One region of the Streptomyces sp. NPDC007025 genome, then DNA from elsewhere that is predicted to be linked to it. Evidence: riboswitches for the same ligand, from Rfam matches in the RefSeq annotation. Region 1 holds a riboswitch; each other region holds the start of a gene.
What was found. A riboswitch is a leader RNA that binds a small molecule or an ion and turns the genes downstream of it on or off. The one in region 1 is predicted to bind cobalamin.
Positions count from the first base shown of each region.

Region 1 (4,241 bases):
CCGACGACCCCGACGGTCTCGCCCGGGGCGGCCCGCAGGTGCACCCCGTCCAGCAGGACGCGCCCCTGGGCCGCCCGGTAGGACACCTCCTCGACGCCCAGGTCGTGCGGTGCCGTCACCCCATCACCCCCTCGGTGCGTCGGGTGCGGCGCAGCAGCCACAGGAAGAACGGCCCGCCGGTGAGGGCCGTCAGCACGCCGACCGGGATCTCCTCGGGCGCCGCCACCGTGCGCGCCGCCAGATCGGCCAGCACCAGGAAGGCCGCTCCGCCCAGCGCCGCGACGGGGAGCAGCGCCCGGTGCCCGGCACCGACCGCCATCCGCGCCGCGTGCGGCACCATCAGTCCGACGAAGCCGATCGCGCCGCTCACCGTGACCAGCACCGCCGTCACCAGGGAGACCAGGACGAACGAGGCCGCGCGGAAGCGTCCGGTGTCCAGCCCCAGCACGGTGGCGCCCTCCTCGCCGACCAGCAGCAGGTCCAGCGGCCTGGCCAGCGCCAGCAGCAGGGCGAGCCCGGCGCCCAGCACCAGCGCGGGCAGCAGCAGGGTGTGCCAGCGTGCCTGGCCCAGACCGCCCAGCGTCCAGAAGAGGATGGCCCGCAGATGCTCGTTCTCCGCCGAGGTCACCAGTACCAGGCTGGTCAGCGCGGAGAGTATGTACTGCACCGCGACTCCGGCCAGCACCAGTCGTCCCGTCGTCACCGCCGCGCCGCTCCGCGCCATCGCGTAGACCGTGACCATCGCCAGCAGCGCCCCGGCGAACGCGCCCGCCTGCATCGAGACGGCCCCGACGCCCAGGACGACGACCAGGACGGCGCCCGTGGAGGCGCCGGAGGAGATGCCCAGCAGATACGGATCGGCCAGCGGATTGCGCACCAGCGCCTGCAGCACCGCGCCCACCAGCGCCAGTCCGGCGCCGACGACGGCGGCCAGCAGCACCCGCGGCAGCCGCACATCGAGCACGATGGTGGTGAACGGGCCCGGCTGTGCCCGGCCGGTCAGGGCCGCCAGCACGTCGGCGAGCGGGATCCGCGCCGCGCCGAGCGCCAGCCCGGCCAGCGCCCCGGCGACCAGGACGGCGGCAAGCACGCCGCACACCAGGGCACACCGCAGCGGAGCGGCGGCGGTGCGCGGCGCGGCGCCACCGCGCGTCACCCGCGTCCTCCGGGTGCTACTGCGCACCGGCGTCACCGGCGTCGTCCGGGTGCAGCTGCCGGGCCAGTGCGTCCACCGCGTCGGGCACCCGCGGGCCCAGCACCGCCGAGGAGAGCGGCAGCACGGCGAACCGCTCGTGCTTGATCGCGGGCACGTCCGCCAGCGCGGGATCCTCCAGCAGCCGCTTCTTCTTCTGCGCGACGGTCGTCCCGCCGTAGTCGTAGAGCACCACGACGTCCGGCTCGCGCTTGACGACCTGTTCCCAGGAGACGTCGGCGAACGTCTTGTCGAGGTCGGCGAAGACGTTGCGGGCGCCGGCCCGGCGCAGGATCTCGTCCCCGATGCCCGCGCCGCCCGCCGTGAACGCCGAGCTCTCCCCGCTGTCGTAGACGAACACCCGGGTGTGCTCCGTCCCCTTCAGCCGCTTCGCGGTGGCCGCCAGTTGCCGGTCCTGCTTCCGGGCCAGCGCCGCCGCGCGCTCCGGCACGCCGAAGATCCGGCCGACCTCGCGGAACTCCCGATGCAGCGTCTCGATGTCCACGTCCTCGGTGCAGGACTCCAGGTTGAGCCGGGTCCTGACGCCGCTCTCCCGCAGCGCCGCGCGCGACCGCCCCTCCGTCTTGTCGAAGGAGCTGGCGTAGCCGCCGTAGACGAAGTCCGGTGCGGCGCCCAGCAGCGTCTCCTTGGACGGGTACTTCTTCGCCAGCACGTCGATGCCGCGGTAGGCCTTCGCGTAGCGGGGCAGGATCCGGTCGTCCAGGTAGGCGGTGCCGGCCATCCGGTCCTGCAGGCCGAGCGCCAGCATGATCTCGGTGACGTGCTGGTTCATGGTCACCGCCCGGCGCGGCGGCTCGGTGAAGGTGGTCTTCTCCCCGCAGTTGGTGACGGTGTACGGGAAACCCTCGGCGGAGGAGCCGCGCGCGTCCCCGCCCCCGCCGCCGGATCCTCCGGCGCAGGCGGTCAGGGACATCAGCAGCAGCGAGGTGAGGACCGCGCGGCCGGTGCGGTGCGGCGGGCGCGGGGGCGGGGCGGGCCGGCCGGCGGCTGCCGAGCGGGTGCGGGCGGCTGCCGGGGGACGGCCCGGCACGAGGGCGCGGATACGGCGCGGTCGGCGCATGGCCAGCAGATCCTTCTCCGTCAGAGGCCCGATCGCGGGGCCCGGCGTCGTACCGCGCCGGGGCTGTCCGGGCGCGGCCGCCAGCAGGTCTTCGGGCTCGGGACTGCGGGGGCGGTGCGCCTTCCCGGGGGCTGCGCCCCAGTGGCCTCGTGCACGCCCCAGTCCCACACCGCTGCGCGTCAGCTCCGGATTCGCACCGGATTCCCTGACCCGATCAAGGGTTTGACTGGCTGCTGCAACGTACCACGCACCCGGACGCCGGGGACGGGCGCGGCAGTGCCCCGGAACCCTGCGTAGGGGGAGAGGAGAAGGGACCCCGGGGCTTTACCCGGCCCCGGGGTCCTGGGTGCCGCTCGTTCGCACGCCCTGACGGTTCATGGGCGGATCGTTCGGCGATGTCCTCGCGTGGAGCCACTCCACCACGGCGCAGCGTGGATGCGCCGGCTGGGTTCGAACCAGCGTCTCGAGGTCGTCACCGCCCCGGTTGCCGGGCGATGAACGGCGATGCTGAGCGTGGAGCGAGAGGTTGAGACTGACCGGCGCCTGCGAGACACAGTGCGGCCGGGGGTTCACACATCAGCTTCAGTTTCAGCTTTGCGCTCCTGGCGCACCCCGGGCCGACGGGGCGTCGGCCCCCTGGCCCGGGGAGTCTGGGGTGTCGGTCGTCGTGGGCACTCTCCCGGATCGGTCGGGCGGACGGCACACGGACGGCCGCACGGTCAGGATACGGAGGGCCGGGACCCTCGCACCGGAACGGGGCACCGGTGCGAGGGGTCAGGCGAACAGGTACCCGAAGACGGCCTCGCCGGCCCGCTTGTCGGCGACCTCGGTGCCGTTGGCCTCCTCGCGGGCGAACTTCACCGCGGCGGCCAGCTTGTCCAGCCGCTCCAGCAGTTCGTTGACCCGCCGGGCCGGGAGGGCCCCGGAGTACTTGACCGTGGTCCAGTAGCCGACGGGGATGTCCTCGTAGTAGACCTCGACCTGGGCCGGGTGCTTCTCGGTGGCCTCCGCCTTGACGTGGTTGCGCGGCACCTTCTTGGTGCGCACCGTGCGGACCTGCTCCGTCTTCCACCAGTCGGTGGAGGGGTCGATCTCCCACGCCTCCGCGCCGTCCAGGATCGGCAGTTTCCGCAGGAACGAGCCGAGTTCGCCCAGCTGCTTCTCCAGGAACAGCAGGTAGGAGACCGGCACGTCGGAGAGCACCGTGCGGCCGTCCACCGTGACGTCCGCGCGGGCCGAGAGGTTCGACCAGTCCTTGGTGGCCGTCACATCGAACAGCCGCGTGAGGATCTTCGCCGTTTCCTTCAGTACATCCTCGGCCTTGACCTGGACGCGGGTCGACTCCGGCGGAAGCTGCTCGCCCTCTTCGTCCTTGGGCTGGTACGTACGCGAGATACCCGCGAGCATCTGCGGTTTCGTCAGCCCGTGCTGGGCCTGCGCCAGGTCCTGCACCACCTTGGACTTGACGCCCTTCTCGACTGCGATGATCTGATTCAGCTTCGCCACGAAAGCGAAGCTAGCAGCCCGACTCGGCGCACAGCCACAGGTTTTGTTCGACGGTGCTCCGGAGCGGCCCTCACACATCCGGGTGAAAAAGGATGTTCGTCATTCCAGGGCGGGTAGGCCGACTCCGCACCGAATCGACGAGCCGAGGGACGAACGTTGTCGCAACCCTTCGAACTGCCCGACTTCTACGTGCCCCACCCCGCCCGTCTCAACCCGCACGTCGACCAGGCGCGCACCCATTCCCGGGAGTGGGCACGGCAGATGGGGATGCTGGAGGGGTCCGGGATCTGGGACACCGCCGACCTGGACGCGCACGACTACGCGCTGCTGTGCGCCTACACCCACCCGGACGCCACCGCCGACGACCTGGCGCTGGTCACGGACTGGTACGTGTGGGTCTTCTTCTTCGACGACCACTTCCTGGAGGAGTTCAAACGCACCCAGGACCGCGCGGGCGGCAAG
Region 1 is NZ_JBIAFT010000003.1:522,420-526,660, reverse strand. Features, by position in the region: gene ACFYMO_RS08740 (ABC transporter ATP-binding protein) at 1-119, opposite strand, end outside; gene ACFYMO_RS08735 (FecCD family ABC transporter permease) at 116-1,156, opposite strand; gene ACFYMO_RS08730 (ABC transporter substrate-binding protein) at 1,173-2,126, opposite strand; cobalamin riboswitch at 2,338-2,519, opposite strand; gene ACFYMO_RS08725 (hypothetical protein) at 3,048-3,779, opposite strand; gene ACFYMO_RS08720 (germacradienol/geosmin synthase) at 3,936-4,241, shown strand, end outside.

Region 2 (4,241 bases), 480 kb from region 1:
TGAACCGCCGGTAGAAGGGGACGAGCGCCAGGGGGTGCGCACGGGTGGCACCGAGCCCGTGCACGGCGATCACCCAGACGCCGCGGTCGCCGGGGACGAACCAGGCGGGCAGCGGGCCGAGTTCACCGGGGATCTCGACGTCCGCGTACGCCGTCCCGAGTGCCTCGCCGGGGTCCCCGACGTACACCTGCGGGGTGAGGCGGACGGTGGTGCCGGCGCTCAGCCGACCCCGGTCCACGCGGCGCAGCTCCCTTACGACGGCGTGCGGGCGGGGCCGCGCCGCGGTCGCGTCCGCCAGCACCGGGCCGACGACGGCGTGCACCCCGCGCCCGGTCAGGCCATAGACGCCGGGCAGCTGGGCGGCCAGGGAGCGGGTGACGGCGACCTTGCCGTCGTCGTGCGAGTGCACCGTCAGCCGGGTGCCCTCGAACCCCGCGGTGGGCCCGCTGCCGACGTCGCCCCGGGGCCGCGGGGGGCGCAGCGCGGCGTCGGCCGCGTACCGTCCGGCCGCCAGGGTGGCCACGCCGGTACCGAGCACGGTGGTGGCGGCCAGGGCCGCGGTTCGCAGGCGCATCCTCCACAGTGTTGACGCGATCGGAGGCGGGAAACCAGCCGGGCGGGCCGGGAGGGTGACACCCGGCCGGGGGAACCGGGAGGGAAGCGGCAGCGCACGCCGGGGTGTTGGCCGGCGGGCGGTCGCGTCGCGTTGGCTCCGCGGGGCCCGCTGACTACGGTGTGACCTGGCCCACACAACAGGCGTCAGGGGGCGACACTTGAATGCCCGCCCCAGTTCACCTTCCGTTCACTCGCCGTCTTTACGTTCACGACGTCAATGCCCCTCGAACTGATTGTGCCTGGTGAATGGAACACATCACGCTTCTCATCGGGATCGTGATCGTCACGGCCTTGGTGTTCGACTTCACGAACGGCTTCCACGACACGGCCAACGCCATGGCCACGACCATCTCCACCGGGGCACTGGCCCCGCGGGCGGCGGTCGCCATGTCGGCGGTCCTCAACCTCCTCGGCGCCTTCCTGTCCATCGAGGTGGCCAAGACCATTTCCTCGGGAATCATCGACGAAGGTTCCGGCATCCGGCCCGAAGTGATCTTCGCGGGGCTGGTGGGCGCGATCATCTGGAACCTGCTGACCTGGCTCGCGGGGCTGCCCTCCAGCTCCTCGCACGCCCTGATGGGCGGACTGATCGGCGCGACGCTCGCCGCAGTCGGCACCGGCGCGGTCAACGGTGACGTCGTCGTCATGAAGGTCCTCATCCCGGCGCTGGCCGCGCCCGTGGTGGCGGGCCTGGCCTCCCTGTGCGCCACCCGGCTGACCTACCGGGTCGCCCGGCACGCGGACGAGGAGCGGACCGCCAAGGGCTACCGCGCCGGGCAGATCACCTCGGCCGCACTGGTCTCCCTCGCCCACGGCACGAACGACGCGCAGAAGACCATGGGCGTCATCACCCTGGCGCTGGTCACCGGCGGCGCGCTGGCGCCCGGCTCCGACCCGCCGGTGTGGGTCATCGCCTCGGCGGGGCTCGCCATCGCGCTGGGCACCTACCTGGGCGGCTGGCGCATCATCCGCACCATGGGCAAGGGCATCACCGACATCCAGCCGCCGCAGGGCTTCGCCGCCCAGACCAGCGCGGCGGCCACCATCCTGGCCTCCTCGCACATCGGCTTCTCCCTCTCCACCACCCACGTGTGCTCGGGCGCCGTGATGGGCTCCGGCCTCGGCCGCAAGGGCGGCGTGGTGCGGTGGGGAACCGCCGGCCGGATGGTCGTCGGCTGGGCACTGACCCTCCCCGCCGCCGGCGGGATCGCGGCGGGCGCCGCGCTCCTGGCCGAGCAGGGCGACTGGGGCGTGACGACGGTCGCCGTCCTCACTCTCGCACTCTGCGGCGCCATCTGGGTCCGCTCGCGGCGCGCGCCGGTGGACCACACCAACGTCAACGGCGACTCCCCCACCACCGTGGAGCCCACCGGGATCCCCGGCCCGGCCGTCGAACCGGCCGCGGAGCCCGCACCCGTGTCCGTACCCGCCGGCGTGGTCACCACCGCCGTCCGTGCCGTCGCCCCGCCCCCGCCGCCCGCGGGAGTGGCGGTCGGCTCCGCCGAGGAGGCAGCGGCCTCCGAGACCCCGCAACCGACCGGCCGCCCCGCGTCGGCGAGCAGCCTCAGCTAGGCAGAAGGGACGACCGCATGCACATCGACTGGGCCGCGCTCGGCCAGGTCTTCGGCGTCAGCCTGGTGGCGACGGTGGGACTCGTCGGCATCTTCACCCTCGGCATCGTCGCCGGCTCGCCGCGCACCGCCGGCGCCGCTCCCTCGGCACTGGCCCGCACCGGCGCCTACGCCTGTTACGGGCTGTGCCTGGCGGCGGTGGCGTACGGGATCTATCTGATCGCGGGCTGAGCCCGCACCCGTCCGGCCACGGCCCCGGCAGGGCAGCCGCGGCCGGGCGGGCGACGTCGGTGAGGGGGCACGGGAGCATCCCGTGCCCCCTCACCGACGTTACTGCTCGCAGCCCCGTCGCAGGTCAAGGGCGAGTTGACGGGGCCGGACCGGCGTGGTGGACTTCCCGTGCCAAACGGCGGCATGGAGAGGAAGCCGGTGTGAATCCGGCGCGGTCCCGCCACTGTCACCGGGGAGCGCCACCCCCCGACGAAGCCACGGCCCGCACGGGCTGGAAGGCCGGGGGCGGCGTGGATCCGGGAGCCAGGAGACTCTCGCCGCCGGTCGAGTCGAGCCAGGGCGAGGACCCTGAGTGAGGACGCCGAGATGCGTGGCTGTGCCGCCATATCCGCCGCCGACGTGCCCGCCGCCGCGGGGAACACCGTCGCGGGAACCGCTGCCGTGGGTGAGTGCGCCGGACCCGTCCGCTGATGGGCTCCGCTGACGTCCGGGTGCGCGGGATCCTGCTGGGGTTCGCCGCCGACGCGCTGCTGGGCGACCCGCGGCGCGGCCACCCGGTGGCCGTCTTCGGCCGGGCCGCCGGAGCGCTGGAGCGCCGCCTGTGGCGCGACCACCGTGGTGCGGGCGCGCTGCACACGCTCCTCGCCGCGGGCGGCGCCGTCGCCGCGGCCGGTGCCGCGCGCCGTGCCGCCCGCGGCGGGCCGGCTGCACCGCTCCCCGAACTCGTCCTGACGGCGGCCGCGACCTGGGCCGTTCTCGGCGGGACGTCGCTGACCAGGGAGGCGCGAGCCGTGTGCGGCGCGCTGGAGGCCGGGGACCTGGAACTGGCCCGCGAGCGGCTGCCCGCGCTGTGCGGGCGCGACCCGCAGCGGCTGGAGGCACCGGAAGCGGCCCGTGCGGTGGTCGAGTCGGTCGCGGAGAACACCTCGGACGCCGTGGTGGGGGCTCTGGTCTGGGGCGCGTTGGCCGGTGTCCCCGGTCTGGTGGGCTTCCGCGCCGTCAACACGCTGGACGCGATGGTCGGTCACCGCTCCCCGCGGCACCGCCGCTTCGGCTGGGCCGCTGCGCGGCTGGACGACGTGGCGGGCGGCCCGGGGGCGCGGCTGACCGCCGTGCTGGCCGCGCTCGCCGGACCCGATCCGCGCGGTGCCCTGCGCTCCTGGCGGGCCGACGCGCACCGCCACCCCAGCCCCAACGCGGGCCCGGTGGAGGCGTCGTTCGCGGGCGCCCTCGGGGTGCGGCTGGGCGGCACGCTCGCCTACGGCGGCCGGGTCGAGCACCGGCCCGTCCTCAATGCTTCCGGTCGCGCCGTGCGCACCGCCGACATCGAGCGGGCCGTGCGGCTGTCGCGCCGGGTGGGGCAACTGGCCCTGGTGACGAGCTGTCTGACGGGAGCGGCGGTGCGCCGCCTGCGGCGGACCCGCGCGGCGGGAGGAGCACGGTGAGCGGGCGCGGAACGGGCGGGCTGCTGGTCGCGGGGACGACCTCCGACGCGGGCAAGAGCGTGGTGACGGCGGGCATCTGCCGCTGGCTGGCCCGCAAGGGGATACGCGTCGCGCCGTTCAAGGCGCAGAACATGTCGCTCAACTCCTTTGTCACCTCCGACGGGGCGGAGATCGGCCGCGCCCAGGCGATGCAGGCGGCCGCGGCGCGGGTGGAGCCGAGCGCGCTGATGAACCCGGTGCTGCTGAAGCCGGGCGGCGACCGCACCAGCCAGGTCGTCCTGCTGGGCAAGGCGGTCGGCGAGATGTCGGCGCGGGGCTACTTCGGGCGGCACCCGGGCGGCGGGGAGCCCGCCGGGGGCGGGGCGGACGGCGAGGGGGC
Region 2 is NZ_JBIAFT010000003.1:41,036-45,276, forward strand. Features, by position in the region: gene ACFYMO_RS06620 (alpha/beta fold hydrolase) at 1-574, opposite strand, end outside; gene ACFYMO_RS06625 (inorganic phosphate transporter) at 862-2,187, shown strand; gene ACFYMO_RS06630 (hypothetical protein) at 2,205-2,417, shown strand; cobalamin riboswitch at 2,605-2,731, shown strand; gene ACFYMO_RS06635 (cobalamin biosynthesis protein) at 2,888-3,862, shown strand; gene ACFYMO_RS06640 (cobyric acid synthase) at 3,859-4,241, shown strand, end outside.
Region 2: linked by a shared signal. The riboswitch ahead of ACFYMO_RS06635 (cobalamin biosynthesis protein) and the one ahead of ACFYMO_RS08730 (ABC transporter substrate-binding protein) in region 1 are both predicted to bind cobalamin.

Region 3 (4,241 bases), on a different contig from region 1:
AGAAGCCGCACAGCGTGACCGGGCCGGTGGGCTCGGTACCGACAGCGGCCAGTTCGGCGCGGGCGAGTTCCCACTGTTCCTGAAGGCGCTCCGCGTGGCGCAGCAGGACGCGGGCGGTGTTCGTCAGGCGGATGCCGCGGCCCTGCTGCACCACGAGTTCCTCGCCCACCGCGGCGGCGAGCTGACGCAGTTGGTAGGAGACCGCTGAGGGCGTGTAATGCAGGGCCCGGGCGGCGGCGGTCACCGTGCCGTGCTCGGCGACCATCTGCAGGATCCGGAGCCGGGAGTCAATCATGCAAAGAGTTTGCATGATTGACTTCGAATTCGTTTGATTCCCCTTGTGTTTCCCGGCCTGCACACTGGCTTGCGTGACTGATCAGCGTCTTTCCCCGGGCAGGAGCGCCCGCTCGGATCCGGCCCCCGTCTCCCCGCCCGCCGCACGGTCCATCCGAGGGCGGCGGCTGCCGGAGGGCCGGGATGACCGGCGGACGGTGCGGACCACCGGACTCCTTGTGCTGGTGCTGACCGCAGGCGCCTATCTGCCCGGCCCGCTCTACCCGGACTACCAGCGCCTCTTCGGCTATGACGACCTGGTCATGACGCTGCTCTTCGCGACGTTCGCGCTGGTGAGTGGACCGACGCTGCTGCTGTGCGGCCCGGCCGCCGATGTCGTGGGCCCCCGGCCGGTGCTGCGGTCGAGCGTGCTGCTGGCCGCCGTCGGCTCCGGATGCTTCCTCCTCGCCCTCGGCCCCGCCTGGCTCTTCGCCGGACGCGTGAGCCAGGCGCTGGCGCTGGGAGCCGCGACCGGCGCCGCCCAGGCCCTCATCACCCGGCACCGACACCCCACGGCCCGTATCGGCGGACCCCTGCTGGCCGGACTGGCCTTCGCGGCAGGCACCGCCGCGGGCCCGGCCCTCTCGGGGGTACTCGCCCAGTACGCGCCGGCCCCCCTGGTCACCCCCTACTTGCTGCACCTGGCGCTGCTGGCCTGGGTCTGGCACCTGATGCGCCGGAACATTCCCGAGCCCGGGCCGGGGGCCTCCGGGGCCCGCCGACGGTGGCGCCCGGCCCGCCCGCATCTGCCCTCCGCCCTCCGGCCGTTGTTCGTCGTCGCCGGGCTGACCGGGTTCCTCGCCTGGGCCGTCGTCGGCATCTACCTCGCGCTCCTTCCGGCGCTGCTCGCGCGTACCTCGCGCGGAGCGGGCCCGGCCCTGGCGGGGGGCGTGGTGGCGGCAGTCCTGGTGTGCTCGGTGCTGACGCAGTGCGCCGGGATCCGCCGCTCGGCACGCTCGGCCCGGGCCCTCGGTCTCGCGGCACTGACCGCAAGCCTGGTGCTCCTCGCCGCCAGCGGTGCCGCATCGCTCCACGCGACACTCGTCTCCGCCCTGCTCGCCGGCTCCGGACACGGGCTGGCCGTCAGCGGGGCCGCCCGCGCGGTGGACGCGCGGACACCTCCCGGACACCGCGCCGGGATCGCGGCCGCGCTGTACCTCCTCTTCTACACGGGGTCCGGAACCCCGGCCGTCGCCGTCGGACTGATGTCCGCGCACATGCCGCTCACCGCGGCGGTGACCGTGCTGAGCTGGGCCGGTGCCGCCCTCGGTGCGGTCGTTCTGTGCTCCACCTGCCGCCTGCCCGTCCCGGTGCGGCGAGACGGGCGGGCGACGCACTCCGCCGCGCACGTCCCTCGCCGGGTCTTCCTAAGCAGCCGTCCGGCGCGTGGGACGGGGACGTCTGCACCGGTCCGGCTGCGCGGCCGCCGCCCACGCCCGTCGCCGCGTTCCTCCGTCGGCCCGGCGGACGTTCGTCCCCCGGGCCGACGGCCGGTCCCTCCTGGCCCGCATCGGCCGACAGCGCAGGAACACCCCTCCGGGACGTGGCGGAACCGCTGAACCGCATGAGGGCGACGCGGGCAGGGCCACCGGCGGAGTCGGGGAGGACACGCTCACCTCCGGAGTGCGGCGCCCGGGACCGGGCGCGGATGGGCCGGGGACTCGCGGGGCGCACTACCCAGGCGGGGGGCTCTGCGCCTAGGCTGGCGGGGCAGCTGGTTCGTCCCGTCCGCCAGGCGGGATGTCGTAAGAGGGAACCCGGTGGAAGTCCGGGACTGCCCCGCAGCGGTGAGTGGGAACGACCGCCGTCACACGCACTGGACCCGACGGTCCGGGAAGCGACGGCCAGTAGGAGCCCCGCCGGGAGACCGGCAGGCGCGCCCGCGAGTCCGAAGACCTGCCCGTTGCCCGCACGCGCCCATGTGTGTGCGGACATTCCGGTGACCTCGAGGGCGGGTCGGCGCACATATCCGGTGGACGGAAGCAGGCCGCGCTTCCGCCTTTTCACCGGTGTTCCGTCACCTTCGCTCCTCGTGCCCGCCGGGATCCCGACGAGACATCTCGCGAAGGAGATCTCCGTGACAGCGAAGTCCGCAGCCGCGGCAGCAGGGGCCACCGTCCACGGCTACCCCCGCCAGGGCCCGAACCGGGAGCTGAAGAAGGCCGTCGAGGGCTACTGGAAGGGCCGCGTCACCGCCGAAGCCCTCCGGCAGACCGCCAAGGACCTGCGCGCCGCCAGCTGGCGACAGCTCGCCGAGACCGGCATCCACGAGGTGCCCACCGGCGACTTCTCCTACTACGACCACATGCTGGATACCGGCGTCATGGTCGGCGCCATCCCCGAACGCCACCGGGAGGCCGTGGCGGCCGACACCCTGGCGGGCTACTTCGCGATGGCCCGCGGCACCCAGGACGTGGCGCCGCTGGAGATGACCAAGTGGTTCGACACCAACTACCACTACCTGGTCCCCGAACTCGGTCCGGACACCGTTTTCGCGGCCGACGCCACCAAGCAGGTCACCGAGCTGAAGGAAGCCCTGGCGCTGGGGCTGGCGGGCCGGCCCGTGCTGGTCGGTCCGGTCACCTACCTCCTGCTGGCCAAGCCCGCCCCGGGGGTCGCCGCGGACTTCGAGCCGCTGAGCCTGCTGGAGCGACTCCTGCCGGTCTACGCCGAACTCCTCGCCGATCTGCGTGCCGCGGGCGCCGCATGGATCCAACTGGACGAGCCCGCACTGGTCCAGGACCGCACCCCGCAGGAGCTGGCCGCCGCGGAGCGGGCCTACCGCGAGCTGGGCGGGCTCACCGACCGGCCGAAGCTGCTGGTCGCCTCCTATTTCGACCGGCTCGGGGACGCCCTGCCGATGCTGGCCAAAGCACCGGTCGACGGCCTCGCGGTGGACTTCACCGAGGCGGCCGCGGCCAACCTCGACGCGCTGGCCGCAGCCGGCGGCCTGCCCGGCAAACGCCTGGTGGCCGGCGTCGTCAACGGCCGCAACATCTGGATCAACGACCTGGAGAAATCCCTGACCATCCTGGGCACCCTCCTCGGGCTCGCCGGCCGGGTGGACGTGTCGGCCTCCTGCTCACTGCTGCACGTACCGCTGGACGTGAAGGCCGAACGCGACATCGACCCCGAGGTGCTGCGCTGGCTCAGCTTCGCCCGGCAGAAGACAGCCGAGATCGCCACCCTCGCCAAGGGCCTGGCACACGGCACCGACGCCATCGGCGCCGAACTGGCCGCCAACCGTGCCGACCTGGCCTCCCGCACCGACTCCGCGCTCACCCACGACCCGGCGGTGCGGGCCCGGGCCGCCGCCGTCACCGAGGCCGAGACCCGCCGCTCCCCCTCCTACGCCGAGCGCACCACAGCCCAGCGCGCACACCTGGGCCTGCCGCTGCTGCCCACCACCACCATCGGCTCCTTCCCCCAGACGACCGAACTGCGTACCGCCCGCGCCGACCTGCGCGCCGGGCGCATCGGCCCCGACGCCTACGAGGAGCGGATCAAGACCGAGATCCGCGATGTCCTGGCCTTCCAGGAGAAGGCCGGCATCGACGTGCTGGTGCACGGCGAACCGGAACGCAACGACATGGTGCAGTACTTCGCCGAGCAGCTCACCGGCTACCTGGCCACTCAGCACGGCTGGGTGCAGTCCTACGGCACCCGCTATGTCCGCCCCCCGATCCTGGCCGGCGACCTCTCCCGCCCCGAGCCGATGACGGTGCGCTGGACCCGGTACGCCCAGTCGCTGACCGAACGTCCCGTCAAGGGCATGCTGACCGGCCCGGTCACCATGCTCGCCTGGTCCTTCGTCCGCGACGACCAGCCCCTCGGGGACACGGCACGCCAGGTCGCCCTCGCGCTGCGTGACGAAGTGGGCGACCTGGAGGCGGCCGGCACCTCGGTCA
Region 3 is NZ_JBIAFT010000002.1:27,514-31,754, reverse strand. Features, by position in the region: gene ACFYMO_RS03490 (LysR family transcriptional regulator) at 1-295, opposite strand, end outside; gene ACFYMO_RS03485 (MFS transporter) at 369-1,892, shown strand; cobalamin riboswitch at 2,047-2,238, shown strand; gene metE (5-methyltetrahydropteroyltriglutamate--homocysteine S-methyltransferase) at 2,411-4,241, shown strand, end outside.
Region 3: linked by a shared signal. The riboswitch ahead of metE (5-methyltetrahydropteroyltriglutamate--homocysteine S-methyltransferase) and the one ahead of ACFYMO_RS08730 (ABC transporter substrate-binding protein) in region 1 are both predicted to bind cobalamin.

Region 4 (4,241 bases), on a different contig from region 1:
TCCGGGCGACCGAGACCCCGAGCGTTGCCGCGGCGTCCTGGCCGAAGGCGAAGGCGTCCAGGGTCCTCGTGTACCCCAGGCACACCAGCAGTGCGAGCGCCAGGACCGCCAGGCACAGCCCCACCTCGGTCCAGTCGGCCCCGCTGAGCGACCCGAGCAGCCAGAACAGCACGCCCCGGGTGGTCTCCGCGTCGGCCGCCGTCGTCACCACGAACGAGGTCAGCGCGGAGAACAGCTGCATCGCCGCCACCCCGGACAGCACCACCCGGTCCGTCGTCCCGCCGAGCGTGTGGCTGAGCAGCAGCACCAGCGCGAAGGAACCGACCGCACCCACGAACGCGCCGCCGGAGACCGACAGGGCACCACCGCCCGCGCCGAGGACGATCACGACGACGGCGCCGGTCGACGCCCCGGAAGAGACGCCCAGGACGAAGGGGTCGGCGAGGGGGTTGCGCAGCAGCGACTGCATCACCGCGCCGCACAACGCGAGTCCGGCTCCGCACACCGCGGCGAGAAGGGTGCGCGGCAGCCGCAGGTTCCAGACGATGCCCTCACGGATCGCAGTCAGCTCCGTCGTCCCCCAGCCCAGCCGGGAGGCGACCACCGACCAGGCGTCGCCCACACCGATGTCCGCCGGACCGATGGTGATGGCCACGGCGACGGACACGACCAGCATCGCCAGACCGCCGCCCACGCCGGCTACGACGGGCAGCACAGCGGCCGCGCCTCGCGTCCGGCGGTCCGGGGACGACCGCACCATGGCTGTCATCCGGTGAGCCCGTGCTCGCGCAGCACCGCGGCAACTTTCTCCACGCCCTCGACGGTTCGGATCGTCGGGTTCATGGCCTGCCCGCTGAGCAGCACGTACCGCTTCTCCTTCACCGCTCTCATGTTCTTCGTCGCCGGGTTCGACTCCAGGAACGCGATCTTCTTCGCGGCCGACTCGGCGGTCTGCGATCTGCGGCTGAGGTCGCCGACGACGAGTACGTCGGGGTCGCGGTCGGCGACGGTCTCCCAGTTGATCTGGGGCCATTCCTGCGTGCTGTCGTCGAAGACGTTCTTCGCGCCCAGCGCGTTGGTGATGATGCCGGGCGCGCCGCAGCAGCCCGCCATGTAGGGGGATTCCTGGTTCGCGAACCAGTACAGGACGGTGGTGTTCTCGGCGTGGATCCCGGCCGTTGCCTTCGTGACCCGGCTCTTCAACCGGTCGATAAGCTGCTCGCCACGCTTCTCCACCCCGAAGATCCGGGCGAGCTCCCGTACCTCGCGGTAGACGGTCTCCATAGCCAGGGGCTTGGTCCGTTTGCCGTCGCCGTCGCCGCTGTTGTCCTTGCCCTCGCAGTCGGCGGGAGACAGGTACGTGGGCAACCCGAGCTCGTCGAACTGCTCTCGGGTGGCCACCCCGCCCTTGCCCAGGGTGGAGGCGAAGGAGGAGGCGACGAAGTCCGGTTCGGTGCCGAGTACCCGCTCGAACGACGGCTGGTCGTCAGCGAGCCGGGGCACCTTCGCGTTGGCCTTCCCCAGTCCTTTCATGACCGGGTCGGTCCAGGTGGCGGTTCCCGCAATGCGGTCGGCCAGGCCGAGGGAGAGCAGGATCTCGGTGGTGCCCTGGTTCAGGGACACGGCACGCTTCGGGGGAGCCTCGACCGTCACCTTCCGCCCGCAGTTGTCGAACGTGACAGCCTGCGTCCCGTCGCCGGCGGACTTCCCGGAGGAGCCGGAGCCGGAACCGCATGCGGCGAGCAGCAGCGTCCCGGTCAGGAGCACGACGGAACGGCGGGCGAGGCGTGGCAGATACACAGTGCCGGCTTTCTCAACGTCGGGCCCATGCGCGGGGCCCGTGCGGACGGTCGGGTGCCAGCAGGTCTTCGGACTCGGGGTCACCCCGGCGGGACGCCTTCCCGGACCTGGTCGTGACCGTCGTCCAGTGGCCTGCTGCCCCGCCCGTCACCCTCACCGCTGCGCGTCAGTTCCGGATTCCCACCGGATTCCCTGACCCGTGTACACGCGTAGCCGCGCGCACGAGTTCGACTGGCGTCCGGAAGGTACCACGCCCTCTTCGCGTGGCCCGAGGCGCCGGGGCTCCTGTGACGTCAGCTGACGCTCCGGGCTCGTGACAGGTCACCGATTGGGCCGATGTACCCTGCCTGGCCGCCACTTCTTCTGTCGTCCCTCTGACGCGACATGTTTCCGATGACGCAGCACATGGAGTGCGTGGCGATCCTTGATGCAGTCGGGAAGGGCTCCTGACCTGCTGTTTTGGCTGTGCGTGTTATGTGCGGTGTGGGCGTTGCGGGGCGATGTCTTGACGCTGAGATGACGCTCGTTCTGATGGTGCGTCAGCCGCTCTGCCGCCTGCCTGGGTATGGCAGCGCGAGGGTTGCTGCGCTGCTTGGCAGTGCCGCTGATCTGCTCAGCTTGCTGGTCAACCCGGCTGGGCCTCCTATCGGCGTCATGACAGGAGGCCCAGCTACTCGGGCACACCGCCGCTGCCGAGGCGGACAGGACTTCTACCTCCGCTTCCGTGCCCGCTTCGGCTTCAGTTCGACGATCACCGTTTGAGGTGCTGCAGGGACTTCGTCGTCAGACGCCGGCTCAAAGAGAGCTGGCGGGGCCCAGTATGTCCCCTCTCCAAAGGTGTCCTCGGGCCAGCCGTTGTCGAAGACGTGAAACGCATAGCGGGCCTCATCAGGGTTGCAGCCTTTGATCAACGTGTCGTACCGGAACGCATCGTCGCCGGCGCCCGGGTGCTCCAGCATTCGGTAGGTGTTGTCGTCGTAGACGCGCTTGGTCTGGATGCGTAGGCATATCCATCCTGCCTGGCCATCGCCGATCCACCACTCCCCGTCGGCTCCGGAATCCCTCTCCTGTGCCTGGTTGCTCTGGTAGGTCAGCAGTCCTGGGACTTCGCTCTGCTGGGTAGAGCAGGTTGTCCGTGACGGATGCCTCGTCGTACCTGCGCCCGGGGCGACGCCCCTGATCCCGAATGTCCGTCAAACCGAATCAAGCCCACCACGGGGTTGACCGCGGGCGCGGACAACGGGAAGGCGAGGGCGGCCTTCGGTGCCACCCCGCGCCGCATGAGACTGCCGGCCACCGGCACGGACGCGCAGGAGGAACGGCACCCCTTGGACGACGACGGCGGTGAAGGCCGTCCACCAGGCCGCAACGGGAGGCGTGTAGAGGTCGAGCGCGAGCATCGGGCCGAGCGCGCTGGCGACCGTGACGATCGTGAGGAGCGCGAACCCGCCCAGCAGGATGTTCAGCCCCGCCCGCGCGGTGAGGCGTACGGCGTCGGCGAGCCCGCCCCGCCCTCCGGCGTACTTCTGATCGCTCACGTCACTCGCTTTACCGTTCGGCAACCTCCGCGCGGTGGCGGCCCGCCCGGCTTGGTGAGGCCACGCCGAGCGTCCCCGCCTCCGGTCCTGGGCTTCACGCCGGCTGCCAGATCCGGGTCAATGCCTGAGGGGTGAGTACGTGCTCGGGCGGGCCCTGTCCGATCAGCCGTCCGTCGCTGAGGAGCAGGCAGGTGTCGGCGGAGCGGGCGGCCTCGAGATCGTGCGTGGCCTGGACGACGGTGGAGCCGTCGGCGACCAGCTCGGTCAGCAGGGTTGTGATTCGCTCCCGTGCCTCGGGGTCGAGTCCTGTGGTCGGCTCGTCCAGGAGCAGCAGGTCGGACTGCTGGGCAAGGCCCTGCGCGATCAGGACCCGCTGGCGCTGACCGCCCGACAGCTCTCCGAGCTGGCGGGCGCCGAGGCCGGTGACGCCGAGCCGTTCCATGGCGTGGTCGACCGCGGCCCGGTCCTGCCGGGTCAGTCGCCGCCACAGTCCCCGCTCGCCCCAGCGGCCCATCTCCACGGTCTGCCGCGCCGTGAGGGGGAGCGCGTCGCCGACGGCGCCGCGCTGCGGAACGAAGGCCGGTGGTGCGCCCTCCGTGTACCTGAGCTGTCCGGATGTGGCGGTGATCACTCCGGCCAGCACGCCCAGCAGCGTGGACTTCCCGCTTCCGTTCGGTCCGACGAGTGCGGTCGTGGTCAAAGCCGTTATGTCCGCGCTGAGTTGGTGGAGAACGGGTCGGCCCGGATAGCCGGCGTTCAGCTCGTGGAACCGGACGCGCTCGTTCCTCGGATCGCCGTCCGACGACGACGGAGGGTTGTTGTTGAACATGATTGTCATTGTAGGGTCTTCGTATGGAGTGGTTGACGGCCCCTTTCGAGGTGGCCTTTGTGCAGCGGGCCCTG
Region 4 is NZ_JBIAFT010000011.1:151,211-155,451, forward strand. Features, by position in the region: gene ACFYMO_RS22220 (iron chelate uptake ABC transporter family permease subunit) at 1-676, opposite strand, end outside; gene ACFYMO_RS22225 (ABC transporter substrate-binding protein) at 766-1,794, opposite strand; cobalamin riboswitch at 1,863-1,994, opposite strand; gene ACFYMO_RS22230 (hypothetical protein) at 2,511-2,759, opposite strand; partial or broken gene ACFYMO_RS22235 (hypothetical protein) at 3,011-3,362, opposite strand; gene aztA (zinc ABC transporter ATP-binding protein AztA) at 3,433-4,176, opposite strand; gene aztB (zinc ABC transporter permease AztB) at 4,191-4,241, shown strand, end outside.
Region 4: linked by a shared signal. The riboswitch ahead of ACFYMO_RS22225 (ABC transporter substrate-binding protein) and the one ahead of ACFYMO_RS08730 (ABC transporter substrate-binding protein) in region 1 are both predicted to bind cobalamin.